One region of the Marinomonas vaga genome, then DNA from elsewhere that is predicted to be linked to it. Evidence: predicted binding sites of a transcription regulator. Region 1 holds the regulator's gene; each other region holds the start of a gene.
The links. The regulator PhoB, encoded in region 1, activates phosphate uptake and scavenging genes when phosphate is short. The targets are predictions, from matches to a motif close to TGTCATANNNNTGTCANA.

Region 1 (10,125 bases):
TGCTAACGAAAAAGCCGGTACTGATGAATTGTGCGATGTGATTAGCCTAGATCCAGCCCTGTCGGCCCAGGTCATCAGCTGGGCAACCTCTCCTTACTACGGAGTAAAAGGCGAAATAGAGTCTGTGGAAGATGCCATTATTCGAGTGCTCGGGTTCGACATGGTAATGAACTTAGCGCTGGGGTTATCCATGGGCAGTGCCTTCCAGTTACCTGAAGATGGCCCGCGTCACTATGAAGATTTTTGGTTCGGTGCTGTGTCCCACGCAGTACTCATGGAAGAGCTGGTGCGTAAAATGCCTTCCGGCAAGCGTCCAAGATTAGGGCATGCCTACTTAGCCGGACTGTTACACAACTTTGGTTATCTAGCCATCGCTGTGGTACTGCCTCCCCATTTTGGTATTTTGTCCCGCTATATCGAAGCCAATGCCCATTTAAGTGCAGACGTAGTAGAGATGCAGACTCTACGCTTCACCAAAGAGCAATTAGGAGCTTGGTTACTGAAACATTGGCAGCTTCCGGCAGGCATCTACACAGGCATTCGCTACAGCCGCACGCCGGAATATCGTGGTGAACATCATGCTATCGCGAATCTGCTGTGCTTATCCCATCAGTTGTTCGAAGAGTCATCACTTAATCAAACGCTGCTAAGTGATTTGGGACTCACTGTAGAAGATGTCCAGGCCTGTTACAGCAAGGTCATGGGATCCTCCAAAGAACTTGCCAAAATGGTCGAACTGATAAGCGGCAATAAATGACTTCAATGAATGCAAAGGTTGCTCAGCAGTTAGACTATCGCTGGCACCGGATTCAACGGTTACAACGTTCGAATATTCCTAAGTCCATCTACCCTTGGCTCGCCACAGATCAGTCCATCACAGCAAAACTGAGATGTGCCGGGCAACTCAAGGTTGAACTTTTAGAAGAACGCTGGGGGGTTCCAACGCCCCGAGAGCGGCTTCGGCTGGGCCTAAAAGATCGGGAAGTGGCAAGAATCCGCACCGTTGTGCTTCATGTTGATGACATCCCCGTGGTCTATGCTCGCTCTATTATGCCCGCACGTTCCCTACGTGGCTCTTGGCGCTACTTACCTTACCTGAAGAATCGTCCCTTGGGGGGTTACGTGTACCGATCGGGCGCTCTCAAGCGCAGTCCAATAGAAGTGGCACAATTACCCGCTGGCATTCTAAAAGAGTGCCCTGATGCACTCTGGGCTCGCCGCTCTATCTTTATGGAATTTGGTCCAGGGATTTTGGTGAACGAGGCGTTTTATCCTAGTATAGGCAAGTTCACGAGCCTCGCTGGGCGCTTTTAGTCAATCAATCTAACAACGGAAAGTATGAGTAAACTTAAAGATTACGCGGATCTCACCCGTTTTAACCGCCCTATTGGTTCATTGCTACTCATGTGGCCCACCTTGTGGGCATTATGGCTCGCTGCGGATGGCTGGCCTGAATGGCACCTTATTATCATCTTTGTGCTGGGTGTCTTTGCCATGCGCTCCGCTGGCTGTGTCATTAACGACTACGCTGACCGCAAAGTGGATGGACACGTAGAGCGTACAAAAAACCGCCCTCTTCCATCAGGTCGAGTGTCGGAGAAGGAGGCTCTAGGACTGTTTGCAGGATTAGCGTTACTGAGTTTTGTGCTCGTGCTGATGACCGACAGGCAAACGATTCTGCTCTCCTTTGTTGGCCTTTTCTTGGCCGCTTTATATCCATTTATGAAACGCTATACGCATCTGCCCCAGCTTTTTTTAGGATTGGCATTTTCATGGGCCATCCCTATGGCTTACAGCGCTCAGGGAGGCAGCTTGTTAGACATGGAGCTTTGGATGTTGTTTGTCGCAAACTGCTTCTGGACCATCGCCTACGACACCTATTACGCTATGACAGATCGCCCTGATGATCTTAAGATTGGCATTAAATCCACCGCCATTCTATTTGGCCAATATGATTTGTTTGTCATTATTGTTTTACAAGGACTGACCTTATCCCTAATGCTTTGGATTGGCGTTTTAGCGCAACTGGGATGGCTTTACTACTTAAGTATTGTTGGCGCAGCGGTGTTATTCTATTTACAGTATCAACAAGCCAAAGATCGGAATCGACAAGCCTGCTTTAAGTCCTTTCTTGATAACAACCGAGTTGGTTACTGTTTGTTTGCAGGAATACTTCTAAGCTATTACATTTGAGAGGGCGGATGTGACATTTTAACATAGCTGTCACATTAAACCGCTTTAATATCTACCGTTCCTGAGATGAGGGTATGTCCTGTGACCGGTAAAAAAGTACTAATTATCGATGATGAAGCGCCGATTCGCGAAATGATCGCTGTCGCGCTAGAAATGGCTGGCTACGAATACATGGAAGCCGAAAACAGCCAACAAGCACACGAAATCGTGGTAGATCACCGTCCAGATCTAATCCTATGTGATTGGATGATGCCTGGAGGCAGTGGTATCGAGCTAACACGCCGCTTGAAAAAAGATCCAACCACCGCAGAGATCCCAGTGATCATGCTGACAGCAAAAAGCGAAGAAGACAATAAAATTCAAGGGCTAGAAGTTGGCGCTGATGATTACATCACCAAGCCTTTCTCTCCCCGTGAGTTAGTGGCTCGCTTGAAAGCGGTATTACGTCGTGCGACCCCACAAGGTGTTGATGACCCAATCGAAGTGGAAGGCCTGTTGCTTGACCCTATTAGCCAACGTGTCTCAATCGGCACTGCGCCAATTGAAATGGGGCCAACAGAATACCGCTTGCTGAAGTTTTTGATGACCCATCAAGAGCGGGCGTATTCGCGAGCACAACTGCTTGATCAAGTTTGGGGTGGCAATGTCTACGTTGAAGAGCGTACCGTGGATGTTCACATCCGACGCTTACGTAAAGCCATCGGCGACTCCCACGACTTTTTGATCCAAACTGTCCGAGGTACGGGTTACCGCTTCTCGGCAAAACGTACGGCCTAAGACTTTATGAAACAAATCTGGCGCAAGGCAATTTTAACATGGCTAAGTGGTCTAGCGGCTGTGTTATCCATTGGCCTCGTCATAGGCTATCCCCTAGCCACAACTCTTTTGTATGTGCTGGGGTCTCTCTATTGGCAGCTTTATCAGCTGTACTTGTTTCAATCTTGGTTACGACGTTCGGGGAAATCTGCCCCTCCGGAATCCAGTGGTATCTGGGGGGAAGTCTTTGATGCGGTGTATCGCTTGCAGAAGAAGCAACGTAAATCCAAACGCCGTATGCGCCAAGCGCTTAATCGAATTGAGAACTCCACTGCCGCCTTAAAAGAAGGCGTTATCATGGCCGACAGCCAAGGTAACTTAGAGTGGTGGAATAATTCGGCAGGTCTGTTACTCGGGCTGATGCGTCCAGTGGATCGAGGTCAGCCCATCACCAATATACTGCGTAATCCTGAGTTCTATCGCTACTTTTCACAAAAGCGTTTCGGGGAGCCGTTAGTGATCAAGTCGCCCTCCAAAGAAGGCGTGTATTTGGAAGTCCAAACCACCCTTTACGATCAAAATGATCACCTTATTTTTGTGCGCGATGTGACCCGTTTATACCTGCTTGAGCAGATGCGTAAAGACTTTGTGGCCAATGCTTCCCATGAGTTAAAAACACCGCTCACGGTGATTAAAGGCTATCTCGAAACCCTCTCTATGTTTAAAGACAGTCTTCCTGCAAGTATGCAACGGGGTGTCGACAGCATGTCTGATCAATCCCAACGGATGGAGCACTTGATCGAAGACCTACTACTGTTATCCCGCTTAGAAACCAATGATAAGCGTGAAGATCACCAGTGGCTGAATTTGAATGAAATCTGCGACACTATTAATAAGACTGCGCAACCCATCCTCTCTGATCAGCATGCGCTGACTTTTTCTATCCCAGAGAACAGCTATATTTATGGGGCATCCAATGAGCTCTACAGCGCTTTCTCTAACTTGGTTGTAAATGCCATCAAGTACTCACCCAATGGCGGTAAAATCCAAGTGACGTGGGAGAAAACTGAGCACAGTGGGGTATTTTCGGTAGAAGATCAGGGGCTAGGTATTGATCCGCGCTATATCCCTCGTCTAACAGAGCGCTTTTTCAGAGTGGATAAAGGTCGTGGCTCTAGCACTGGAGGCACAGGATTAGGGCTCGCTATCGTCAAACATGTACTCATTCACCACAATGCCAAGCTACAGATTCGTAGTCAGCCAAGCGTTGGCAGCACCTTCTCTTGTTTCTTTCCAATTGACCGAGTACGTCAAGATGCGCTGCTGGCAGCTGTGACGTCCGACACCTCATCTGATCAGGCTGAAAGCACAGCAGATCGATAATAAAAAGCCGTCTGGTGTGACGGCTTTTTTGTACCTCAATTACAAGGATTCAAACAACTGGTGAATGAAACCTTCTTTCTCTGGATCCTGATCAATCAAAGCCAAGGTCACTGTTAAGAACGCAGAATCAGGCTTCTTCTCTGTGGTAGCAATGGCTTGAACATAATAATTCAAGCGGTTGACCTTACTGTCAAAAGACAAATCTAGCACCGCCTGATCTAGCACCGTTGGGATCACATCGTCACTTTTGATCAAGAGTGTTGCTTCTGTTTTTGAGAAATGAATCACCATGCAGCGGAACTCTTTACCAGCAAAGCGCACCAGGCTGGGGATTTTTACATCTTTCGAGGTCACCTCGGGTTGAATAATACCGCCCTTTTGACTGGGCACTGACTTCGCACCACTGGTGAGAATGCTCAAAGAGTCCCCACCTGTGCCCCCAGAACCAGAAACGGGAGCGGGAGCACTGCCCAGTTTTTTCTCGATACCATGTTTCTTTGCAGCCGAAACCACTTTTTGAATCAATTGATCCGGTGAAAATGGCTTCCCCAGATAATCCGTTACCCCAGATTTCACCGCTTCGACGACATGGGACTTATCCCCCCGACTGGTGATCATCACAAACGGTAAAGTCTCCTTTTTGTACTGGGGCTGCTCGCGACACCACTGCAATAGCTCAACCCCCGTCATTTCAGGCATCTCCCAATCACACAACACCATGTCAAAAGGAATCTGCTCCAGCATTTTCTGGGCTTTTCGACCGTTCACCGCTTCTTCCACTGTGCAAGCAGGGAAGCGTTTGCGTACGGTACGCTTGATTAAATCTCGAGTAAACGAGGCGTCATCGACAACGAGGATTTTCAAATTAGCATCCTATTTAGTTTGCGACAGCAAATCAGAAAAATTTACAAAGCGCTTGGAATACAGCTTGATCCAAAGCAAGGTAGCCGCCACCACGGCGATAGGCATCACAAACAGATTTAGCAAAGGTATGGTAATACCAACCATGACAATAAAACCAAATGTCCAACAAAGTAGCGGTCTTTCACGTAATGACGCCCGCATCTCAGAGAAGCTGACTTTATTGTTATCAAAAGAATAATCCATGTATTGAAGCGCTAACATCCACGCAGAAAACAGCAACAACAGTACTGGGGATACAGCGTTTACAAGGGGAACAAAGGACAGCAATAGAAGCCCTAAGAAACGAGGCAAGAAATACATCAACTTCTGTAATTCTCGCTTGATACTGCGACCAGCAATCAGCATCAAGCTCTTTGCAGTAATGGCTTCGTCAAAGACTTTTCCCGTCTGTTGTTCTTCCACCTTTTCTGCCAAAAATGCCATAAATGGGGCTGCCAGAATATTCACCCCCACGGAGAAGCTGTAAAAAAGCAAGATCCCCACCACAATGTTAAGGATTAAGTAGAATAACCAATTTAAGAAAGACAGCCATTCCGGCATATAGCCCATCATGCCATCAACTGCTGTCGACATATAATTGAGGGCAACCATATACAGTAAGGCCATCAAAACAATATTGGCTAGAATGGGAGCCAGTAGAAATAAACGTAGGCGTTTTGAAAATAACAAAGGCAGTGCCTTAATAAAGGAGCCTGCAGCCAAAAATGGGTGTGTAATCACGTTGTAGAACCTTCCATATCGCGCATTAAGAACGTTTTCTAATTGGGATATTTAACCATATTCGTCTAATCGACTGGGCAAAGAAAACAAATATTTTCGACACAGCAAAGCAATCGATCTGGCCTCAATCAGTAAGCTTTTGTATCTCACACTGCTTTTCACTAGGTATTCAGGTTAAATTTGATACACTTTGGCATGAACCCTTGCACACCTGAAAGATACTCCTATGAATACTTTTAAACGCCATCTGTTTTTCACTTTCCTATTATTGACCACCTCGGTAACGGGCTTCGCCTTAGAGTTCAATGCACCAAAAGGCCCAATTATTCTGACCTTAGGGGGCAATATTGACGAAACTAACCAAGGCGACAGCATGGTATTTGATCGAGACATGCTCATGGCACTTCCGAGCCATGAAGTATCGACAGATAACCCATGGAATGAGGGTGTACAGACTTACCAAGGATTTAATCCCATAGATCTTTTGGCAGCCGTTGACGCAGAGGGCGATATGTTACGAATCACAGCTCTCAACCAATACATCACCGAGATTCCGGTCAGCGACTTCCAACAATTTGGCGCCATCATCGCCTACAGCAAGAACCAAGAGATCATGTCGGTGCGTACCAAAGGACCACTTATGGTCGTATATGACTTTGACGATTACCCTGAATTACGTTCTGAAACTTACTATGGTCGATCCATTTGGCAAATCCAATCCATAGAGGTCTTCAACTCAAAGGAGTAACACGTGGCATCTAGCCCCCAGAAAGGACTTTGGAAACCTCGACTTCAGCGCTGGCTAACATTTGGCTTGGCAGCCTGTGTCATTGTGCTCTCAGTGTTAGCATTTACCCTTTCTGCCATGAGTAATGACAGCAGTAGGCTGAATGCTCGCCAAGTGTTTGAAAGCTCTCGCTGGAACGCCCTGCAGCTGCAATTGCAGGCATATCGCTTAATGAATTATGTGGTAGATCTCTCTGCCGACGACCTGCCCTTAAACGGTCAAGGGTATTTCCAGTACGACCTCATGCTCAGCCGAGTTGATCTCCTACGTCAGGGGGAGATCGGCAACCATATCCGCACCTTTGGCAATGGCCGAGCAGTCCGTCTGCTCAATATTATTACTGGCGAGCTTGAACTGATCAGCCTGAATATCGAACACCTTGAGCAAGGCCGCATTTCACAGGTCCCCATCATCCTTGAACGGCTTAAATCCTTAGACAGTCAGATTTCAGACTTTGTTTTTATCGTTAACCAAGGAGCCAATGAGTACGTCAGCGAGCAACGCCAGCTTCTTGAACAGCGACTCACCTACACCCAGAACGTTGCTCTAGGTCTTTTTGTCACCACCATAGTGTTAGTGCTCATGGCCTTTAAAGTGGCCCATGACCAAAGGCTCATATTCGCCAGAAATCGTCGTTTAGAGGCCCGGGTAGAAGCAGTACAAGAAGAGAAAACCGAAGTTATTGCTCGTATTGTCAACGAACTGCGGCCGAATATTACTGCCCTAGTTGGTCTATGCGTACAAAACGGGACCTCTCCTCATACATCCGTAAAGGATTTACGTCGATTGAACGATGCTGCCAGTATGAGTAATCACCTCCTGACCCAAATAGACTGCTATCAGGATTTGACTCTAATTGAGTCCAATCAAATGGTATTACAGCCTAGTAAGGTCTGCCTAAGACAGCAGATTGAGCACACCCTTGAGTCCCTTAGTAACCAGTTTACAGAACACCATTGCCGAGTGATCAGCCTAGTGGAGCCTCGTTTACCTCAATATATGGAAACAGATTACGGGCGTTTACACGAAATTCTATCAACATTACTGGCGCAGATTTTACCCTATGCCAAACACTCCCCTGTGGTGTTACAAGTTCGCCCCTCTACTCTACCGATTATAGAAACCCTTGGAGCAGGCAAGACACCACAAAAAGTTATTCAGATTTCCCTTCGGGATACAGGCTATGGCCTGCCAGAGGACATGCAAACAGGGCTCAGAATTAACCCTCACAATCCGGCCAATACCATCGCAAAGCAGATTCAGTTAATCGGTCTTGGACTGACCTTTTGTCATCGCTTAATCAGTGCCATGGGGGGCGAGCTGCACTTTTCCAGCGCCAGTGATAGCGGGACCGAAATCTGGATCAATATCCCTATGGGGACTGGGGAACATACGGCTCCCCCCGCCATCGAGAGAGCGCCTCTGCAGAGTGCAATATTGGTACTGGAATCCAACGCCCTCGCCGCCCACGCATTAGAACAGGGGCTGGCGGCACACTTTACGCAGGTCACAGTGATAGATGAGACGGCTTTCTTAACCGGATCTAAACAAGACTTCCATTATCTGTTACTAACCGACTTACGCTTGATGGACAACGATTGCATACAAGCGGTGCATTATCTCGCCGCTTCTGGCATTCAAATCATTGCCACCGAAGAGATTGCTGATATTTTACCGGAGCTTACTGTGCATCTGGTGCTACAGTACCCTATTACTCAGTCGCAACTTGATAAAATTATTTCCCCGCAGGAGTAGCGCTATGCCCATCGACACAGACCAGCTACAAAGTTTGATTAGTATTCTAGGGAAAGAGACGTTAGTGCGTGTGCGCCAAAGTTATCTAGAAGACAGCGAACCTAAGCTTGCCCAGTTAAAGCAAGCCGTTGAAACAAATCAACTCGCTTCTGTCGAGCAACTGAGCCATTCACTAAAGTCAGCAAGCGCCAATATGGCACTGAGTGACCTGGCAAAATGTTTTGCCGATATGGAGCATCAAGCAGCTCAAAGCCATTCAGATCAACTCATGACACTCTACATCAAGGCCGAATCCTGCTACGGGCAAAGCGTAACAGCGCTCAAGGAATTTTTCTAAATTCTCATCGCCCATAAAAAAGGAGCATGATCACTCATGCTCCTTTTCATTCTTACCATTAAGCGCAATAACAGCTAGCCGTTGTTGTCATCCTTGGTTTTCACTTCTAGGTCTTCCGCTGGGATATGACGCACATCCACACCGTTAATCAGGTACACCAAGTGTTGGCATACATGGCGAGAGTGATCACCAATACGCTCTAGGGAACGCAAAATCCAAATCACGTTAAAGACACGACCGATGGAGCGAGGATCTTCCATCATGTAAGTGATCAAAGAACGGATAGCCGTCTTGTATTCCAAGTCCACTGAACGGTCTGCCTTTGCCACGCGCACAGCCGCTTCAAGATCAAGGCGGGCGTATGCATCAAGGCTCTCTCGCACCATGCGAGTCACCATTTGACCAATACGGTTGATCTCCACGTAACCCCGTGGCGACTCTCCTTCATTGATCAATTTCAAAGAGTGGTTGGCGATCTTTTTCGCTTCATCACCCATACGCTCTAGTTCTGTCACTGCTTTGCTAATAGACAGGATCATGCGCAAATCCGTCGCCGCAGGCTGGCGCTTAGCCAAGATGCGGGTACATTCTTCGTCGATGATGCCATCAAGCTGATTCACAGTGGCGTCTTTTTCTTTTACTTCTTCCGCTAAGGCGCCATCGCTTTCCAATAGCGCGTGGATGGCATCAGCCACTTGGTTTTCTACCACACCACCCATGGTTAGGAAGTGCTGGCGAAGCGTCTCAAGCTCGTTGTTAAACTGTTGAGAAATATGATCCGTAGTAAGTTCTCGCATGATTGCAGTTCCTTATCCTAACCGTAACGACCAGTGATGTAGTCTTCTGTTTGTTGTTTTGATGGGTTGGTAAACAAGGTATTGGTATCACCAAACTCCACCATATCCCCCATGTACATAAACGCAGTGTAGTCCGATACACGGGCTGCCTGCTGCATATTGTGAGTTACAATGGCAATGGTGAACTCGTTTTTCAGCTCGTGAATCAACTCCTCGATTTTCAGCGTGGAAATTGGGTCCAATGCCGAAGCGGGCTCATCCAATAGCAATACTTCAGGTTTTACCGCCACCGTACGGGCAATCACCAGACGCTGCTGCTGACCACCAGACATACCCAAAGCACTCTCATGCAGACGGTCTTTGACTTCATCCCATAAGGCTGCAGAACGCAGTGCCCATTCAACGGTTTCGTCGATCACACGCTTCTTATTAATGCCTTGAATACGTAGACCGTAAGCCACGTTTTCATAAAT
Region 2 (10,125 bases), 580 kb from region 1:
AAAACATGGTTTTATCCCCAAGTTCGGGTTGTTTTTGGCGTTATAACTTAATCAACATACTAAAAACGCTAAATATGAGGGCGTTTTGTTTAAAATATGCACAATATTCTAGCGCCTGACGCTAAACTTCATGGTGAACATCAAAAAACAATAAGAGGTGACCCTTATGGAATTTGCTCACATTGTTCTCATTGTTCTCGCTGTCGCGTTCGTCGCGAAACTTTCTTACCTGTGGTACATCAAGCACCATGACCATGGTAAACACCATGATCATCATCGCCATTAGTGCTCGGCGTTTGCTTCCAAGTAGCGCTTACGCTTGCTGTCTTTGACTTTGTTTAGGTCGACAAGTACGAGTCCATCGATGCAGTAGCCAAAGTCAGCATCTACGCCGAAATCTAAGAAGCGTACGCCATCGTCTTCACACAGCTCGCTGTACTGTTTAAATAAAGTCGGTACAGCAGCTCCTACATTGCCTAATTGCTCTTTCAGGGTACGAAAATCCTCTTCGTAGTTGTTGCCGACGAAATAGCTTTTCATTAGGGCTTGGTTGTCTACAGAGATACGGTAGGGAGTGTAGGAGGAGGCCAAATACTCAGGATCAGAGAAATAGGTACGGTAGAAGTAGACGATCATATCTTTGGCAATGTCTGGCACATTACCACTCAGACTGACAGGGCCGAACATGAAACGCACTTCTGGGTGGCGCACCAAATAAGCGCCAATGCCATACCAAAGATAGTCAAGGCTACGTTTGCCCCAGTATTTGGGTTGTACAAAACTGCGTCCTAATTCAATGCCTTGCATAAAATAGGGCTCCATATCACAGCTGTAACTAAATAAGCTTGCGCTGTAGATGGTTTGATCCTGATCCGCCTGCAGGTATTTGTAGACTTCGCCAATTCGGTAGGCCCCGACGATTTCAAGCTCGTCTTCATCCCAAAGAATTAGATGGCGATAGTATTGATCATATTTGTCTAAATCTTTTTTCTCACCAGTCCCTTCCCCCACTTTACGAAAAGCAACTTCCCGTAAGCGACCGATCTCTTGCATCAAACTAGAGTCGTGTTCGTAGTCTACAAGATAGATTTGTTTATTGTCCTTGGTACTGCCCAGGTGCTCCGCTCGTTTGAGCTCTGCTTTCAGTTGTTGGCGGTTTTGTGGGTGAGAAACGGTTTTTTCTGTTTTAAGAAGCGGTTTACGACCCTTGGCAATACGGTAAAGATGGCGCTTAACCAGTTTGTTCTTTTCTTTGGTGCTTAAGGGTAAACGCGCCAATTCTTGAATTGGAATAGGTTGGCCCACTTGCATAGGAATGCGACGATTTCGCTGGCGGAACATTTCATTGGCCAGTTGAACCGTAGACAGGGGGCGATAGATCCATGAGCTGGTGTAAAACAGCATGGAGTTTCGGCCACCAATATGCACAGGTAAAAGAGGGCTATTGGTTTTTTGGGCGATCTTTAAGTAGCTTGAGTTCCAAGCTAGGTCTTTTACTCCGCTTGGAGACAGTCGAGAGACTTCCCCAGCAGGGAAGATGATGACTGCTTCTTCCCTATGTAGACAATCCATGATGGCTTTTAGTTGTGAGCGCCCAGTTTTACCGCCGATATTGTCCACTGGCAGAACCAATCCTTTTAAAGCATCGAATCCTAGCAGTAAGTCGTTGGCAACGATTTTGACATCCGTGCGAATCTCGCCGATTAGGCGCAGTATAGCGAGGCCGTCAAGTGCCCCAAGAGGATGGTTGGCGACGATTAGAGTTCGCCCCACCGCTGGAATATTGCGGCGGTCCACTTGGCTGACTTGATAGCCAAAGTTGAAATGATCCAGTACTCGGTCGATGAATTCAAAACCGATGCAGTCACCGTTATGCTCCAGAAAATCGTTGACTTCGGATTCATGAAACAGCCGCTTTAACAAACTCAATGTGGGCTTGGTTATTAAGGGGCTTTTTTCAAAGAATTGAGGGGATTTGTCTGCAATCAGTTGTTCGACTTGTAGCACGATGCGCTCCGTTAGCCTGTATCATCTAATGAATAGGCTATGACTAGTACATGACAAGTCGGTGACGCTTTTATGTAGGCTTGATGACAGCGGATCGCTTGTGGCAAATGGGTATAAAAAAGCCGACTCAGGAGGTCGGCTTGTTAAGATCTTAGAGAGTCGGCTTACTCAGCTTTCGGCTTGCTGTTACCGAGCGTGATGTGGCGAGATCCCTTGAAATTGGTTTGTCCACTGACGCCAGAATCGATTTGTTCGATTTGGCCGCCACGGGATAAAAACTCTTCCATTTGTTTAGCAATTGAGTCAGAGGTTTCCACCGCTGCTGGTTGCTTCTTCTTAGTCGCCATAATCTGTTCCCTTATTCTTTTCAATTGATGTATCTGTGATCATATCAAATTTCGCCTTCCCTGGCTTGAGTTTATTTTTTAGACGATCTATGCCTCGGCTGGGGTATTGTTCGGATGGAAACGACGCATGATGGGGTTCAAGAATCGAGTCAGCCATCCGGTGAACTCGATGGGCGCATCGAGAACGATCAAACAAATACATTCCGCGTCTTTGGTAACCCGAGGCTTATGCTTGTCATCATCGTTACGACAGATGAAATCTCCGCGACGATAGACCCCTTCTTCATCGGAGAAGGCTCCTGTCAAAACCAGCGTAATTTCGTTGCCAGTGTGAGTATGGGTAGGCATGTGCGCACCGGCTTTGATACGCGATAAAGCCACTTGGGCACCACCGGGTTCACTGCTGAGCATCGCCAACTTGAATGACGGTGTGAGACTCATCCAACTTAGGCTATCGAAGCCTTTTGGAATCAAGCGACGTAGCGAAGCAGGAATGTCTTTAAGGGTTTCATTAAGCTCAGAAGCTTGAGTAACTTCTGTCTTAGCTGAGACCTCTGTTTGCCCTTGAATGGCTTCTAGCACATTGGCTTTTAGGGCTGACAACTGGCTATCAGAAGCACTGGTTGGCTGCTCAGAAAAGAGTTCTGCCCCAAGCGTATTGAGACGTTTAAGTTGTTCGCGACACTCGGCGCATTGATCCAAATGAGCAGACACGGCTAAAGCATGTGGCAGCGCCAGGGCACCAGACGAATAGTCAACTAACATGTCTAAAGATGGATGGTAGCAAAGCATAACGACTACCTCTTAATAAAAACGGATAACTTGTTTAATGCGAGACGCACACGAGATTTGACAGTGCCTAACGGCAATCCAAGTTCTTCGGAAGCTTCAGAATGGCTTTTACCTTCTAAATATACCTTCGACAATACTTGGCGTTGGTCACTGGGGAGCTGCATGAGCCCCTCCCGAATGCGAGTTTCATCGCGCTTCTGTTGTGCTTCCCTGAACGGATCGGCACTTTCATCCACCATCTCACTCCAAAAGCTCTCCGGATCGATGTCGCTTTGATAGCGTCCATTTTTACGCATGTAATCAATACGGGCGTTTCGAGCGATAGTGAAAACCCAAGTATTCAGTGATGCTGAAGATGGGTTATAAAGATGTGCTTTATTCCATAGGCGAATCATCACTTCTTGAGCAATGTCGTCAGCCATCAAATTAGATCCTGGATGCGACGCAAGACAAAACGCTCTGACACGGGGAGCATAGTGATCAAACAGACGTGTTAATGCCTGAGTGTCACGATTGTTCGCGACCCGTTCAATATCAGTTAGTAGAGATGTTTCTATCGTCGTATCAGAAACTGTATTCATCCTTTGCTCCAAACGTGCACTGGTAGCTTGGTGAGTGGAGGTATTCCGCTCAGTAAGTATACGCACTGAGCTATGTCATTGGATCAGTGATCTGATCGTTTTTTTTAAGCGTAGTTATAGGAACAAGGTAACACCATTTATCGCTAAGGGTAATTAACTATGTATCAAGCCGCTTCGGAGGAAAATTTAGCGCTCATTGAGCGTTTTAAATCCTTCTACAAGGATGTGAAGAATCCTCGATTGGATTCTATTGCGGATGTTTACTCTGCCAATATTAAGTTCAAGGACCCAGTTCATCAGATCACGGGGTTGGCTGAGTTGCATGCTTACTTATCGGCTATGTGTGAAAACGTCGAAAGTGGGCGTTTTGAATTTCTCGACCAGATGGTCGGGAAAGATACCGCATACATCAAGTGGAATATGTATTTTCGGCACCCAAAGCTTGGTAAAGAAACCATCGTCGTTCGTGGTATGTCTCAAGTTCAATTTGGTGAACGCATCTATTTCCATGAGGATGTCTACGACATGGGGCAAATGATTTACGAGCATGTGCCTGTATTGGGGTGGGCGGTAAAGCGACTCAAACAGAATTTAAGCACGGAGGATTAAGGTGACAGTGGAGCCTAGCCAAAAAACAGTTTGGATTACGGGGGCCAGTTCAGGTCTGGGGTACAGTCTTGCTCAAACTTACCTTCATAAGGGGTTTAAGGTCATCGCTTCGGCTCGTAAAGAGGGGCAGCTGGCTGAATTATCGAAGAGGTATCCTGAACAGTTGGAATTTTTAGCGTTTGATGTGGCCGATGAAGAGCAAGTCAGTGTCGTCAGCCAGCGTCTTGCGGAACTCACATCACGTTTAGATTGCGCCATTTTGAATGCAGGGACGTGCGAATACTTAAACATGGATGATCCGGATTGGTCCTTGTTTGAGCGGGTCAATGAAGTGAATTACATGGGAGTGGTGCGTTCCGTACGTGTCTGTTTACCATTATTAAAAGAGACACCCAATGCGCATTTGGTGGGAGTCAGCTCCCAAGCGGTTCAAGCGCCTTTTATTCGTTCGGAAGCCTATGGTGCGAGCAAAGCTGCAGTGCGCTATTTGATGGCTTCTTTGCGCTTAGATTTGGCGCCAGATGATATTGCTGTGACCTGCATTCTTCCCGGTTTTGTGGATACACCCCTGACACAAAAAAACGATTTTGATATGCCTTTCATCATGTCGTCTGACGAGGCCAGTGAACGGATCGTAAAAGCCATTGAAAAACGTGTATTTGAATACGCATTCCCTAAACGATTGACCGCAGTACTGGCGTTATCTCGCTGGATGCCCCATCTTTGGTTTAAGCGAAATGCTCGTACTGGTTCATAGAATAGGAAAAAAACTTCATGGACATAGCTGTTATCGGTACAGGAATCGCGGGCTTGACCGCGGCATATTTACTCAATAAACAACATTCAATCACAGTGTTTGAGCGTGACTCTCGCATTGGCGGACACACGGCTACAAAAGACGTAAAAGACGGTGATTCTGTCATTAAAGTGGACACTGGCTTCATTGTTTACAATGACTGGACTTACCCTAATTTTATCCGTCTGATGGAAGAGTTAGGGGTCACAACCAAACCGACCGAGATGAGCTTCAGTGTCAGTTGTCAGCGTACTGGATTAGAGTACGGCGGTAACAATTTAAATTCTTTGTTTGCCCAGCGTAAAAATATATTTAACTTGCCATTTCTAGGCATGCTGAAAGACATCATGGCGTTTAATAAAGCGGCCATTCAAGACTTGGACTCCGGCGTGTTGGATCCTGCTATTACTTTAGGAACCTATCTCAAGCAGAAAGGCTATGGTGAACTCTTCGCGAGTCATTATTTGATCCCTATGGGGAGCGCTATTTGGTCATCGACCTTGGAAGAAATGTTGGATTTTCCATTGGTGTTTTTTGTGCGCTTCTTCAAAAACCACGGTTTGTTGAGTGTGAATAATCGCCCTCAATGGCATGTGATCGAAGGTGGCTCAGCGGCCTACCTTAATCCATTGAGCTTGTCGTTTCAGCCAAACATTAAGCTTAATACCCAGATCACACGGGTAGAACGTCAGCCTGGCCAAGTCACCCTCCATTTTGAAAACCAAGAACCCCGTGTGTTTGATCATGTGGTGTTTGCGTGCCATAGCGATCAGGCGTTGGCTTTGCTCGGAGACGATGCCACTGACAAGGAAAAAGAGATCCTAGGGGCGATTCCATACCGCAGTAACGAGGTAGTGTTGCATACGGATACGTCCCTCATGCCTAAGGCAAAACTTGCTTGGTCGAGCTGGAATTACCACCTTGGTAAAGACACATCGAAGCCAGCCACTTTGAGCTACAACATGAACATCTTGCAGGGGTTTGATATCACAGAGAAAACCTATGTGGTAACTCTAAATAACACTGATGATATTGACCCTAAGAGCATTATTGGAACTTACCACTACGACCACCCCACGTTCACTTTAGAGGGGATTAATGCCCAAGAGCGTTGGGCAGAGATTAACCATGAGAATACCTGGTTTTGTGGCGCTTATTGGCGAAATGGTTTTCACGAAGATGGGTGTTGGAGTGGGGTGCGCGTTGCGAAGGCATTAGGTGTGGATTGGTAATGTCAGAACATTTAGCAAGCGCCATCTATACTGGGGTTGTGCGGCATCGTCGCTTTACCCCCCGCAATCATGATTTCACTTACAACGTGTACATGATGTATTTCGATTTGAGTGAAATCGAGCTGGTGCTTGGGAAGTCTGTTTGTTGGTCTAGCAAGTCTTGGCGTCCTGCTCGGTTTGTACGTGAGGATTACTTTGGCGACCCTAATATTCCATTGCAGGAAGCCGTCAGGGCAGAAGTTAATCGGCGGCTTGGAACTGAGCTCACTGGTCCAATTCGACTGCTCACAAATGCCCGTTATTTTGGTTATTTGATCAACCCAATCTCTGTTTATTACTGCTTTGACGAGCAGGAAAAATTGCAAGCCATGATGCTGGAAGTGACCAATACACCATGGGAAGAACGGGTGACTTACGTATTTTCCTGTGATCCAGCAAAGCATACTCAACGTACAAGAATAGACAAAACAATGCATGTGTCACCGTTTCATCCCATGGATCATTTCTACGATTGGCGTAGCACGGTCCCCGGTCAAAAAATTGCGATACATATGCAGAATAAAAAGCTAGATTCATTAGAGAATTGTGTTTTTGATGCAACCTTGTCACTTCGACGTGAGCCTATTTCATCGGGTAATTTGACGTCTATTTTGTGGCGTTATCCTTGGATGACAGCCAAGGTTGTATGGGGCATTTATTGGCAGGCGTTAAAACTGTTTATAAAGCGCGTGCCAGTTCATGACCACCCAAAACACAGTTCTGGACCTTCGTCTGATTAAGGGGCTGTTGATGATTAATTCCGTGAGTGCTAATAGAAACAGTAAGTCTACTTCCCGTTCCAGTGTCATGGATAAGGTGGCAAAAAGAGCGGTTTTGGCTTTGCTTAAGCGGTTAGAAATCGGACACTTAGTGGTGGAAGATGGGGATGAGCATTATACATTTGGTCAAGACCCAGCGCTCACCCAATACCATGCCCACATTACGGTAAAAGACCCGAGTGCCTACCGGGATGTGTTTTTTAACAGCAGCATCGGTTCCGGTGAAGCCTATATGAAAGGTGCATGGGTGACACCGGATTTGACCAATGTGATTCGACTTATGGTGGCGAACTTAAATGTCATCAATGAGGCGGATGCAAAGCGTCCTATTTGGTCCCGAATCGGCAGCAAACTGTTTCACTCTTTTAACGCCAATACTAAAGACGGTTCCCGTAAAAATATCTCAGCCCATTATGATCTTGGAAATGACTTTTTTGAATTGTTTCTAGATCCGACCATGATGTACTCCGCTGCTATTTACCCTAGTAAAGATGCCAGTCTTGAGGAAGCGGCAGTACACAAGTTAGATCGTATTTGCCAAAAGCTTGAATTGACCCCTGATGATCATCTATTAGAAATCGGTACTGGCTGGGGCGGCATGGCGATTCATGCGGCGAAACACTATGGTTGTCAGGTGACCACGACGACCATCTCAAAAGAGCAATATGATTACGCCAAAGCCCGAGTGGTTTCAGAGGGGTTGGAAGGGCAGATTACTCTTCTACTCGAAGACTATCGCGATCTGACCGGCCAATACGATAAGTTGGTCTCCATTGAGATGATCGAGGCAGTGGGTCACGAGTATTACGACAGCTACTTCAAAAAATGCAGTGACTTATTAAAGCCCCACGGTTTGATGGCAATCCAAGCCATCACCATTGCCGATCAACGTTATGACTATGCCCGTAAATCAGTGGATTTTATTCAGCGTTATATCTTCCCAGGTGGTTGCTTGCCTTCTAATGCGGTCATTGCGGATAAGGTTTCCAATAAGACAGACATGCAGATCGTACAATTGGAAGACATTACTGAGCATTATGCGGACACTCTGATGCATTGGCGTGAGCGTTTTTTCGAGCGATTGGAGGTTGTGAAGCAGCAGGGCTTTGACGACGTATTTTGCCGTATGTGGGAGTTCTATCTGGCTTATTGTGAAGGTGGATTCCGGGAACGGGCCATCAGTACAGGGCAGTTTGTCTTCGCGAAACCGAATTATCGGTTCCGTTAATTTCAATTGCTAAACGATCGGAGGCCCCAATGAAGTCTTTGGTCAACGCCGCCGCTTTCCAAGTGTTTTGGTTTGCCTGTGTGTTAGGCGGAGATAATTGGAGTGTTGCGGCGATTATTTTGTACTTTGTGTTTCACCACTTTTACTTTGTGGAACACTCATCTGAATGGTATTTGATCGCACTTTTTGTGGTGCTCGGTATCCTCCTTGACGGTGCCTTGATGTTCGGGGGCTGGTTGGAGATGCCTCACTCGTTATGGTCACTATCGATTCCGCCACCATGGCTGTTAGGGCTTTGGGCTGGCGTGGGTTCTTTGTTTTTCCATTGTCTCTATTGGGGACAACGTTACCCATGGGTATTAAGTGGCTTGGCGGCTATTTCTGCGCCAGCCAGTTATGTTTTAGGGGCAGATTTAGCAGAAGTGTCATTAGCGGAGCCTATGATTGAGACTTTATTGCTGATGGCATTTATTTGGTTTTGGGTGGTGCAAATAGGTGTCTTTGGTGTTCGTCTCGTAGAATCAAAGCGACAAGGTTGATGTTATGAAAGCTCGAGCTATCTCACTATTTTTATTGGTCTTTTCGAGTGTGGTTTCGGCAAACAGCCAACCCTCTCAAGAAGTCATCGGCAAAGCCTATGATCTAGACAGCGGTGACCTCTTATACGTGGAACGGCATCGTTATCTTGCCAATAAAACCCACGAAGTACGTTATTTCGACCCGGATGGAAAGCCCTTTGCGCGTAAGGTATTGGATTACAGTGTGTCAGAGAACGCTCCTTCTTTTGAGCAGCGGAATGATTTGCGTGGGGAGTGGATTCAAGTCACCGATGACGGTGATGAGCTGCTGTTGAAGTACCAAGAAAAAACCGGTGAAACCGTCTTCGATAAACGCTTTGATTTGTCTGATAACCTGCTGGTGGATGCCGGTTTTGATCGCTATGTGAAAAACAATTGGCAGGCGTTGAATGCCGGCAGTAGCGATATGTCCATCGAGTATTTAGTGCCTAGTAAGCTTACCACTGTAGGCTTTAATGTCAGTAAAGTGGATTGTTTGCCAGAGACCCCAAAGGGTGCCGTATGTTTTGCTATTGCACCTCAGTCTTGGTGGGTCTCACTCGCAGTTGACCCCATCATAGTGGCCTATGATGTCAGCTCAAGAAACCTGTTACGTTTTAATGGGCGCGGCAATATTGCCAGTGCTCAAGGTAAGTACCAATCTGTTGATATTCGTTACGAATACCCAGAGAAACTGGCGCAAAACTAGGAGTTCGTTATGAGCCGTTTATTCGTCCTGTTGCTGTCTTTAGCCGTCCTGTCTGGATGCTCATCCACCACAGTGGAGCAGTACGCAGATAATCGTCCAATATTTGATGTGACGTCTTTTTTTGATGGGGAATTAACGGCCCATGGGATTTTAAAAGATCGTAGTGGCGAAGTAACACGCTACTTTTCCGCTGATTTAAAGGGCCACTGGGAAAACGGAGTTGGCACCCTAGAAGAGTGGTTTGTTTTTGATGATGGTGAGCGTCAGGAGCGAACTTGGACGTTAACGCCTAATGGAGATGGTACTTACACTGCTACGGCAGGGGACGTGGTCGGCTCGGGACTGTTGAAAACCTCTGGTAATGCCTTGTTTATGAAGTACGTGTTACAGGTCCCCTATAATGGCGACACCATAGATGTGAACGTGGATGATCGTATGTATCGTGTGAG
Region 3 (10,125 bases), 150 kb from region 1:
ATCACGCTGATGAGAATGCCTAGTACGCCAAAAATAATCGCATTGGTGCGCAGTTTGGCGATCGCTGAGAAGGCTTTATCTTCATCTACGACAGCGATGACGTACCAGTTTTGGCTTGGCTCACGGGTAATACTGACGAGGCTGTTATCACCATTCAGTTTAAGTTGTTGCAGGCCTTCTTTTAGGGACACCGAAGGCAGTACTTCAGAGAAGTTTTTGCCGTTACTGTCTGCGTTAGGATGCGCAATGACTTGGCCTTGGTCTGTCACGAGAAACAGGTAGCCCGCATCGAAAATATTCACAGAGTTGGCTAGCTCTGATAGCCCGCCTAGCTCTAAGTCATAGAACATGGCGCCCACAAACCGATTGCCTTCCATGACGGGGTTACCGATGGAGATAATGGTTTGCTTGGTGGAGACATCCACATAAGGTGCTGTGAAAATTTGCGTGCGTTCACGTTTGGCATCCATGTACCAAGGGCGCTTACGTGGGTCGTAGCTCGCGTCAGGCTCCCAGCCATCATCGTTTTCTACCACAACCGCATCGGATTCATACCCTAGTCCGATGGCTAGGAAGCTGTTCTTAATGGCTGGTTGTTCCAGCAATTGTTTGACGTAAGTTCGGTCATTAGGATTGAGTTCAATGCTTTCTGTCATGCTTTGCGCCAAGGCGCTTTTGTTGGACAGTTCTGCGCTGATTGTATTCCCTACCCCGACAACCATTTCCTTCAGGCTGACTTTGACTAAACCTTCGACTTCTGACCGCACAGTGAGTAACTGTTGGACGCTCAGTAAACCAACGGTCAAGGCTAACAATAGCGATGACGTCGCAACGACTTTATGACTAAAACGCATGGAGGCTCCACAAATGGAAAGTGCTGATTATTAGGAAATTTTATCATGCCCGTAGGGGAATTATTAGTATAGTAGGAATTACTAATTTAAAATAAAAAACCTTCATTTCAGTACCATTAATCTGCAAGGGTTCGATGTCTGAGATATGCTTACCTCACCTCTACTGAGGTTTCAAATTTGTCCCGTTTCATGGAAATCAAGGTGCGAAATTTGCGCACGTTGGGATGGCTGTAGAGTAGCCTATCGCAAAGTGTTTCGTAGGCTTCCATGTCTTTCACCATGACGATCAGGACGAAATCGACCTCACCTGTCACTTGGTAACTTTGTTTCACTTCTGGGGTGGCTTGAACCTTTTTAGCGAAGTCCTGAAACAGCTGCTTGTGATCCCGTTCCATAAAGACTTCCACCACCATGTGCAGCATAGAGCCAAGCTTCTGAGGGGCCACTAGGGCTACTTGGCGTGTGATATAGCCTTCTTCTGTTAGGCGTTTGACCCGTTTTAGGCAGGCCGGGGGAGACAGACCCACTTGTTCCGACAGTTGCACATTGGTCACGCTGCAATCTGCTTGCAGTAACGTCAAAATGTTTCGGTCGATGCGATCTAATTCTGTCATGGTTAATTTAATTTTGTTTGATAGTGAATAAACAAATTATATGAAAAGAATTGAGTTTTAAATATGACATTATTTTTCGTCAACCTTCTAGAATAGACGCTTCAATCAGCTCATAGAAATAGGCCAGTTATGATGTCGTTAGTAAAGGAAGTGGGAGCCTTAGGGAAGCAAGCCGCCAGCGTGTATTGGCTGCTGTTAAAGGTGATGGTGCCAGCCCTATTGATCGTGAAGGTGCTGGAAATGGTGGGCGGCGTGACTTTATTAGGGCATGTGTTGTCACCTGTGATGCAGGTGGTGGGCTTGCCCGATGATTTGGGCATTGTGCTGGCGACCATGATGCTGACCAATATCTACACGGGCATGTTGGTGTTTTTTAATTTGGGTTTGTCTGAGCCTCTTAGTGTGGCGCAAGTGACCGTGCTGGGGGCGATGACCCTGCTAGCGCATTCGCTACCCGTAGAAGGCGCGGTGGCCAAGCGTATGGGTGTGAGTTGGCGTGTCACCATTGCTTTAAGGTTTGGTGGTGCTTTGGTTCTCGGTGGTTTACTCAATCTGGTGTACAGCCAGTTTCAATGGCTACAGCAACCGTCTCAGATGCTATGGCAGCCAACGGCCGCGGTCGATGATAGCTTTGTTGGATGGGGCATCAGCCAGATCAAAACCTTAGCGTATATCTACTTTGTGATTTTCGCCTTGATGAGCTTATTGCGCTTGCTACGTGCCTTGGGCATTGAGCGTTTAATCCATACCTTGCTATTCCCCATTTTGCGCATGTTGGGGATTGGTAAATCGGCGGCCAATGTTGCTGTGATCGGGGTGGTGTTAGGTCTGACCTTTGGCGCGGGTTTATTGATCAAGGAAGCAGAGTCCGGTCGCCTTAGCCGCAAAGATATCTTTTTAACCATGGGCTTTTTGGGCCTGTGTCACAGCATCATAGAAGACACCATGTTGATCCTACTGCTGGGGGCTGATCTGTCCGGTATCCTTTGGGCGCGTTTTGTCTTTGCCTTAGTAGTGATCGGGATCTTGGCCCGTTGGTCCTATCTACAGCGCCGTTTGGAGGAGCAACCCAAAGAAACGCCAGTTCTTTAATAGGCTTAAATGTTTCTCAAACCATAATCCGCGGTGAGCCAGTCCAACGGGTGCCGCGGTGATCACAGAACTGTCACACGCCGGTCAAAAATTTGTTACAGGTTAGTCATATACGATCAGTAGTCTGCTCCGAACTTTTTTAATTAACTTAATGATCGGAGATGTCATGAATTCGCAGAAGATTGGTTGGGCGTTAAAACCCGTGGCGTTAGGGCTAGCAATGGCAGCACTGGTTGGCTGTGAATCGAATAGCTCTTCCTCTTCTTCTAGTACCGCTACACAGGTTGTGTCAGGCATTGAGCGTATCGGGCGCTCTGACAGTCGTGGTTTTGATGAAAGTGCGGCAGAGATCGTAGCGTTTGACAAATCTCGTCAGCGTATTTTCACCGTGAACGCGAACATCGGCCAAGTGGATGTGTTTGATGCATCGGATATGACGAACCTGCGATTGACTCAAACCCTAGACGTTCAATCCATGGTGGTGTCTGCGAAAGCTGCTATCCGCAGCACCTCGCAAGTAGGAGCGGCAAACAGCATCGCGGTACACGAAGACCTGGCTGCGGTTGCAGTGGAAGCGGGCACTAAAACGGATGCGGGTTGGGTCGTCTTCCTCGATCTTACGGATCTTTCTGTGGCCAGTGTGGTGGACTCTGGGTCTTTACCAGACATGGTGACCTTTACCCCAGATGGTCGCCACGCTGTAGTGGCGGTTGAAGGGGAGCCAACGGATTACCAAATGGACCCAGAAGGTCGTGTGGACATCATTGATACTACTGATTTCACCTTGTCCTCTGCGACCTTTGAAGAGTTTAATGTGGGCGGAACGCGTCACCATGAGCTACCAAAGGATGTGCGAGTGTTTGGCACCATTGTGGACGCTAATGGCAAAGCCGTTCGTCCAAGCACGGTTGCAGAAGACTTAGAGCCTGAATACGTTGCGGTGTCAGCAGACTCCAAAACCGCCTACGTGAGCATGCAAGAAGCGAACGCCGTAGCTGTGGTGGACATTGATACCGCGACCGTGTCTAAAATCTTCGCATTAGGTTTTAAAGATCACAATGTCTCCGGTAACGGCTTTGATGCCAGCGATAAGGACGACAAGGTAAACATTGCTAATTGGCCTGTCTATGGCATGTATCAGCCGGATTCCATTGCAACCTACACGATAGGCGGCAAGGATTATTTTGTGACGGCAAACGAAGGGGATTCCCGTGCGGATTGGGGCACAGAACAGACGGATGGTTCAGTCGATTTTGCAGGAGACCCTCTTAACCTAAACATGGAAGAATTCCGTGTGGAAGACCTTACCCTTGATGCGACCGCCTTCCCCAATGCTGCAACATTGCAAACAGACGATGCCATTGGTCGTTTGAAAGTGACTTCCAAGCTTGGTGACACAGACAATGATGGGGCGTTCGAAGCTCTGTATGTGTACGGTGCACGCTCTTTCTCAATCTGGGATGCGGAAGATGGCACCCTGGTATTTGATTCTGGGGATCAGTTTGAACAGATCACCGCCCAGCGTTACGGCATTAACTTCAATAATGACAATGGGGAACACGACCCAGACGGCCGCAGTGACGCCAAAGGCCCAGAGCCAGAAGCTATTACCGTGGGTGAAATCGATGGCAAGCATTACGCTTTCATCGGTTTAGAGCGTATGGGTGGCATCATGATGTATGACATCACCACTCCGAGTGCGCCGATCTTTGTGAATTATGTTAATGATCGTGACCTAACTCTGGACCCTGCAGAAGTGGGTGCCGCAGCAGGAGACCTTGGGCCTGAGGGCTTTAAGTTTGTCTCTGCCAGCGACAGCTCAAATGGCAAGCCTCTATTGATCGTGGGTAATGAAGTGAGCGGTACGACCTCTGTTTACGAGATTAAATAGCCCGATAAAACGCTGCTTGAGTACAAACAGCCTTTTAACATTAAGCCGCCCAACTGAGTTGGGCGGCTTTTTTAGTACCAAAATTGGCTAAGAAGCCGATTTAATCAACCTTTTCGATCAGTACTGATCGCATTTATCGATTTCAAATGTGAATGCGAAAAATTTAAAAAGCACGTTTTTGTCTGTGACTTGGCTGTTTTTCTAAACGATTATGTTAGAGAAATGGCTTTCAAACCTCTCTAATGCCCCTCGAAATCGTGTTGACTGAGTACAGTTTTGAGCAATTTTTGAAATAACGTCGAAATGCGTCAGCTTTTATTAAGTACATGCAACTTTCCTAGGGAATTGGCCAGTTAGTGTACATTTTTTGTGCTTGATGAAAGAACTTTGAAACGGACTTTTGAGCTCTTTTGTTATCTCAAAAAGCCTCTAATATTGAATCCATCGAAACGCGAAACACAACGCATTTAAAAATTTCAAAACCCTTAGGAGGTTTACCATGAAAAAGCTAACTTCAATTGCACTATCTACTCTAGCAATCGCTGGTCTATCAACTTCTGCTTTTGCTAATGACAATAATGCATCCGAAGATCTACGCGAAGCCAAAGCAGGTTACGAAGCACTGTCAACTCAGCTTGAAACAATGGGCTACCAAGCAGACGAGGTAACCTTTGACCACGCAATGACCTTCTCTCAAAAAGAAGCGGTATACAACGAGAAAACTAGCGAGCTACAAGACGAGTTCAACCGTCTAAACTCTGCTAACTAATCATTAGGTATTGAGGCTAGGGTTTAATCCCAGCTCATTCTGAAATGATTCCCCAGAAAGCCCTGGTCGAAAGACTGGGGCTTTCTGCGTTTGAAAAGGTAAAAGTATTGATGAGCATGGAAGAGAGCCATCAAACCAGCGCCCAAAACGCTTCCACAAGCGGGTTTTTCAAGCTCTTCTTCAGCGTAAACAAGCCAATGTCATAGGGCTCTAGCTCAGGTTGCACATCTAGGATCTGCACCCGATCCATCAGCGGGCTGTTGTCGAGTACGATTTTCGGCACCACACCAATCCCAAATCCCAAGCTCACCATACTCACGATGGCCTCGTTACCCGCCACTTGGGCGTAGATATTGGGGGTGATGTTCTTGTCGTTAAACCAGTCATCCACTCGAATCCGTGAAACCCCTCCTTCAGACAGAATCATGGGCACCCGCTCCCAGTCGCTAATAGAAGCTGGGGAGGTAGTGGGAACGTTGGGTTGTTGTTCCACAGGAGCAATAAAGACTAATGGGGATTTGGTGATCGGGGTGAAGGCCAATCCCTTGTGCATGGACACGGGGCGGGCGGCGATGGTGATTTCTTCGACTCCGTCTAGTATGCGCGTAATGGCTTTGTCTGGATCGCCGGTGTGGAGCTTGATCTCGATGTGGGGATGCACTTGGCGAAAGCGGTTGAGCAGTTCAAATAAGAAGCTGTAGCTGGCGGTCACTGAGCAGTAAATGCTGATCTCACCACTGAGCTGACCTGAGTTGTCGGTTAATTCGTGGCGAATCAAGTTCCACTGGCTGCTGGTTTCTCGAGCGTACTTTAAAAATCGCTGGCCTTCTTTGGTAAGGGCGACGGTACGATTGTCCCGATTAAATAGGGGCACACCCACTTCTTCCTCCAAATGGCGGATGTTGCGGGACAGGGCGGAGATGCTGATATTGCAGTCTTCACTGGCACGGCCAAAGTGCAAACTGTCCGCTAAGGCGAGGAAATGTTTTAGGGTTTTGATGTTCATTGTTCAAGCATAACCCTGTTTTGCAAAAAATGGGACGTTATATTGCAAATATATCAATTTACGAAAGATTCCTTGGGGTATACATTTACTCCCACTCGCAGGATACATCGTTTTAGATGTGTGGCTGTGTCACCCATTTTTAATATCGGCATGTTTTGATGTCGGTACTTTAATCATAAAAATTTAGGATGTGTTAACCATGGCTAACTACTTCAATACTTTGCCGCTACGTGAGCAACTAGCTCAACTAGCAAAATGTCGTTTTATGGATAGTTCAGAATTTGCTGATGGCGTAGAAGCGCTTAAAGGCAAAAAAATGGTAGTAGTAGGTTGTGGTGCACAAGGTCTTAACCAAGGTCTTAACCTACGTGACTCTGGTCTAGACGTGTCTTACGCGCTACGTCCTGAAGCAATCGAGCAGAAGCGTCAGTCTTGGAAAAACGCAACTGAAAACGGCTTCATTGTTGGTACTTACGAAGACCTAATCCCAACGGCTGACGTGGTTCTTAACCTGACTCCAGATAAGCAGCACACTTCTGTAGTGAAAGCGGTTATGCCTCTTATGAAAGAAGGCGCTTGCCTATCTTACTCTCACGGTTTCAACATCGTTGAAGAAGGCATGCAAATCCGTGACGACCTAACAGTAATCATGGTTGCTCCTAAGTGTCCTGGTTCTGAAGTACGTGCTGAATACGTTCGTGGCTTCGGTGTTCCAACACTTATCGCTGTTCACGAAGACAACGATCCTAAAGGCGAAGGTCTTGCACTAGCAAAAGCTTACGCAGTAGGTACTGGCGGCCACAAAGCAGGCGTTCTAATGTCTTCTTTCATCGCGGAAGTTAAGTCTGACTTGATGGGTGAGCAAACGATCCTTTGTGGTATGTTGCAAACAGGTTCTATCCTTTGCTTCGACAAAATGGTTGAAGAAGGCATCGACGCAGGTTACGCATCTAAGTTGATCCAGTACGGCTGGGAAACTATCACTGAAGCATTGAAATACGGCGGCGTGACAAACATGCTAGATCGTCTTTCTAACCCAGCTAAGATCAAAGCATTCGATCTTTCTGAAGAATTGAAAGTGATCATGCGCCCTCTATACAACAAGCACCAAGATGACATCATCGACGGTACTTTCTCTCGCGTGATGATGGAAGACTGGGCGAACGATGACAAAAACTTGCTTCAATGGCGTGCAGACACTGCTGAAACCAACTTCGAGAAAACACCTGCTGGTGACGTAGAAATCTCTGAGCAAGAGTTCTTCGACAACGGTATCTTGATGGTAGCAATGGTTAAAGCGGGCGTTGAGCTAGCATTCGAAACAATGACTGCTGCAGGCATCATCGCTGAATCTGCTTACTACGAGTCTCTACACGAAACTCCGCTAATCGCGAACACTATCGCTCGTAAGAAACTTTACGAAATGAACGCGACTATCTCTGATACAGCTGAGTACGGTTGTTACCTATACAACCACGCTTGTGTACCTTTACTAGCGGACTTCATGAAAGGCATCAAAACTGACGTGATCGGTAAAGGCCTATCTGTAGAAGACAACGGCGTAGACAACGCTCGTCTAATCGAAGTCAACGCAGCGCTACGTGCTCACCCAGTTGAGGCAGTAGGTTCCGTTCTTCGTGGTCATATGGCTGACATGAAGAAAATTGTTTAAGACGATTACTGCGCTCACTAGGGCGGTGTTAAAACTTGACTCGAAATCCTCATGTATTCTTATACACTGCGCTTCCTCGCCAAGTTTTGCCTAGCCCTAGTATCGCTCGAAACATCGTCTCTATATACAAGCCGAGTGACTCGAAAGAGTACTCGGCTTTTTAGCTTCTAAAGCTTTGGTTATCTATATCTATGTATGTTTGCTTGCACAAGGAATATCCCCATGGACACCGTGATTCAGCTTGAAAACCTATCTGTCGACTTCGATGAACGCTTCCGTTTAAACGATGTTACCTGGCAGATAGACGCCAATCAGCATTGGGTGATTACAGGTACAAATGGATCAGGTAAGTCAGCACTTGCTGCGGTGCTAGCAGGCGTAGGCTCTATCGAAGGGGGTAGCCTATCTGGCCTGCCTGAGCGTGTGGGCTTGGTATCATTTGAAGCGCAGGCGGAGCTCATCGCCAAAGAACTCAAGAAAGACGACGCGGACATCATGGATGTCATTGCCATCGGTACCCCGGTGCAAGAAATGATATTTGAACACTGTGCGGACCCCGAGCTGGCCGCAGAGTTAGTGGAAAAGTTTGGTTTAAGCCACTTGCTAGACCGAGCGTTTCGCAAGCTTTCCACGGGTGAAACGCGCAAAGTGATGCTGATTCGTGCTCTATCCAGCAAGCCAGATTTATTGATCCTCGATGAACCCTTTGATGGATTAGACGCGGACACCTTGGCAATGCTGCAAGAGCACCTAGCATCCATCGTTGAAACCACGCCTATGGTCATGGTGTTGAACCGATTTGATGAAATGCCAGAATTTATCACCCATGTGGCTTATCTTGAAAAAGACGGCCATGACGGGGGCAAGTTGTCCTTTAAAGTAGATCGAAAGGACGAATCCGCCTTTGCCGAGTTGTACCAACTACTGCATTTGAAAACCACTGACCTACAAGTTCCAGAGACCGACCCAGCGAGCAAACTGCCCGCCCTAGACCCACAGCAACCCTTGGTGAAGCTCACCGATGCAACGATCAAATACGGGGATACCGTGATCGTCGATAAGCTGAACTGGACCATCGAGGCAGGCAAACATTGGCAACTAAGTGGCCCCAATGGCAGTGGTAAAACGGGCGTCTTGTCCCTGATTACTGGTGACCATCCCCAGTGTTATGTGAACGATATTTTTGTCTTCGGTTTCCAGCGGGGCAACGGCGAAAGCATTTGGCAGATCAAACAGTTCATCGGTTATGTGTCCACCGCGTTGCAGTGGGAATACCGTGTCAGCGTAAGTTGTAAAAACGTGATCATTTCCGGCTTCTACGACAGCATCGGCATGTACACTAAATCCACCGACAACCAAAAGAAGATCGCCGATCAATGGTTAGCCTTATTGGGCATGACGGATCGTGGGGATCAACCGTTTAACAAGCTGTCCTACGGTGATCAGCGTCTGCTATTGATTGCCCGTGCCATGGTAAAACACCCACCTTTATTAATCCTAGACGAGCCGTGCTTGGGCTTAGATGAGATGAACCGCCAGCTGGTCTTGGCGCTCATTGAAAAGATCTGTGCTGGCCATGAAACCACAGTGCTGTACGTGAATCACCACGCAGAAGACCAAATCGCTGGCATTGAAAACTACCTCGCCTTGACCAAAAATCACTGACACGCCTCTTCTTCCATAAACCTCTTTTGCTAAATAAGGATGCTTAGCAAGAGAGGTTTTGTTACCTTTCGCGTGGCTTTGCCACAAACTTGTCATCACACTGTGTGATGCTTCCAACCTTCTACTATATTGATCGTTGATCCTAAAACTTCTAATAATCATCAAAGGATTGCCAATGAAGTTATCTCTACAAACCAAAATCGTTATGAAAGCCATGGCGGCGACCCTGATCGTCGCTTTATCCATTGGCTTGATTGCCTATTTCAAATTCAGTGAAAGTACCCAAGCCAACGTCAGGTCGGAAGCGTCATCCCAGGCATCCGCGATCAACGTATACCTAACAAATTGGTATGAAGACCGCGGTCAAACGATGAGTACGGTGCGTCAGCATTTGGAAAGAGTGCTTGAGCAACACGGGGAAGACGAAGCCAAAATCCTTTCGGTGTTACAACAAGCCCAATCCAGTCTAGGGTTCGGTATGACCTTCCTAGGGCTGGAAAATGGTCACATGTATCGCCATGATCCAAGCTTAAACAGCGCTGATTACGACCCACGTGTGCGT

Region 2: olsF (bifunctional ornithine lipid synthase OlsF) is a predicted target of PhoB. The motif match lies at 2,046-2,063, and genes of this name have one in related genera.
Region 3: ACZ5DR_RS05115 (choice-of-anchor I family protein) is a predicted target of PhoB. The motif match lies at 2,621-2,638, and genes of this name have one in related genera.

What each region holds. Positions count from the first base shown of each region.
Region 1 covers NZ_AP043903.1:1,238,385-1,248,509, reverse strand. Annotated here, with positions in the region: gene ACZ5DR_RS05815 (HDOD domain-containing protein) at 1-757, shown strand, start outside; gene ACZ5DR_RS05810 (chorismate--pyruvate lyase family protein) at 754-1,314, shown strand; gene ubiA (4-hydroxybenzoate octaprenyltransferase) at 1,339-2,193, shown strand; gene phoB (phosphate regulon transcriptional regulator PhoB) at 2,275-2,970, shown strand; gene phoR (phosphate regulon sensor histidine kinase PhoR) at 2,977-4,332, shown strand; gene ACZ5DR_RS05790 (response regulator) at 4,372-5,196, opposite strand; gene cysZ (sulfate transporter CysZ) at 5,206-5,976, opposite strand; gene ACZ5DR_RS05780 (putative pterin-binding protein) at 6,203-6,724, shown strand; gene ACZ5DR_RS05775 (ATP-binding protein) at 6,728-8,518, shown strand; gene ACZ5DR_RS05770 (Hpt domain-containing protein) at 8,523-8,855, shown strand; gene phoU (phosphate signaling complex protein PhoU) at 8,930-9,652, opposite strand; gene pstB (phosphate ABC transporter ATP-binding protein PstB) at 9,670-10,125, opposite strand, start outside.
Region 2 covers NZ_AP043903.1:662,323-672,447, reverse strand. Annotated here, with positions in the region: gene olsF (bifunctional ornithine lipid synthase OlsF) at 283-2,007, opposite strand; gene ACZ5DR_RS03110 (hypothetical protein) at 2,172-2,354, opposite strand; gene ACZ5DR_RS03105 (ChrR family anti-sigma-E factor) at 2,442-3,146, opposite strand; gene ACZ5DR_RS03100 (sigma-70 family RNA polymerase sigma factor) at 3,152-3,727, opposite strand; gene ACZ5DR_RS03095 (nuclear transport factor 2 family protein) at 3,887-4,336, shown strand; gene ACZ5DR_RS03090 (SDR family NAD(P)-dependent oxidoreductase) at 4,338-5,093, shown strand; gene ACZ5DR_RS03085 (NAD(P)/FAD-dependent oxidoreductase) at 5,111-6,364, shown strand; gene ACZ5DR_RS03080 (DUF1365 domain-containing protein) at 6,364-7,143, shown strand; gene ACZ5DR_RS03075 (class I SAM-dependent methyltransferase) at 7,154-8,410, shown strand; gene ACZ5DR_RS03070 (DUF2878 domain-containing protein) at 8,440-8,949, shown strand; gene ACZ5DR_RS03065 (hypothetical protein) at 8,954-9,676, shown strand; gene ACZ5DR_RS03060 (DUF3833 domain-containing protein) at 9,686-10,125, shown strand, end outside.
Region 3 covers NZ_AP043903.1:1,086,752-1,096,876, reverse strand. Annotated here, with positions in the region: gene ACZ5DR_RS05130 (methyl-accepting chemotaxis protein) at 1-854, opposite strand, end outside; gene ACZ5DR_RS05125 (Lrp/AsnC family transcriptional regulator) at 1,004-1,468, opposite strand; gene ACZ5DR_RS05120 (hypothetical protein) at 1,598-2,560, shown strand; gene ACZ5DR_RS05115 (choice-of-anchor I family protein) at 2,727-4,451, shown strand; gene ACZ5DR_RS05110 (hypothetical protein) at 4,951-5,220, shown strand; gene ilvY (HTH-type transcriptional activator IlvY) at 5,351-6,226, opposite strand; gene ilvC (ketol-acid reductoisomerase) at 6,426-7,898, shown strand; gene modF (molybdate ABC transporter ATP-binding protein ModF) at 8,121-9,563, shown strand; gene ACZ5DR_RS05090 (methyl-accepting chemotaxis protein) at 9,739-10,125, shown strand, end outside.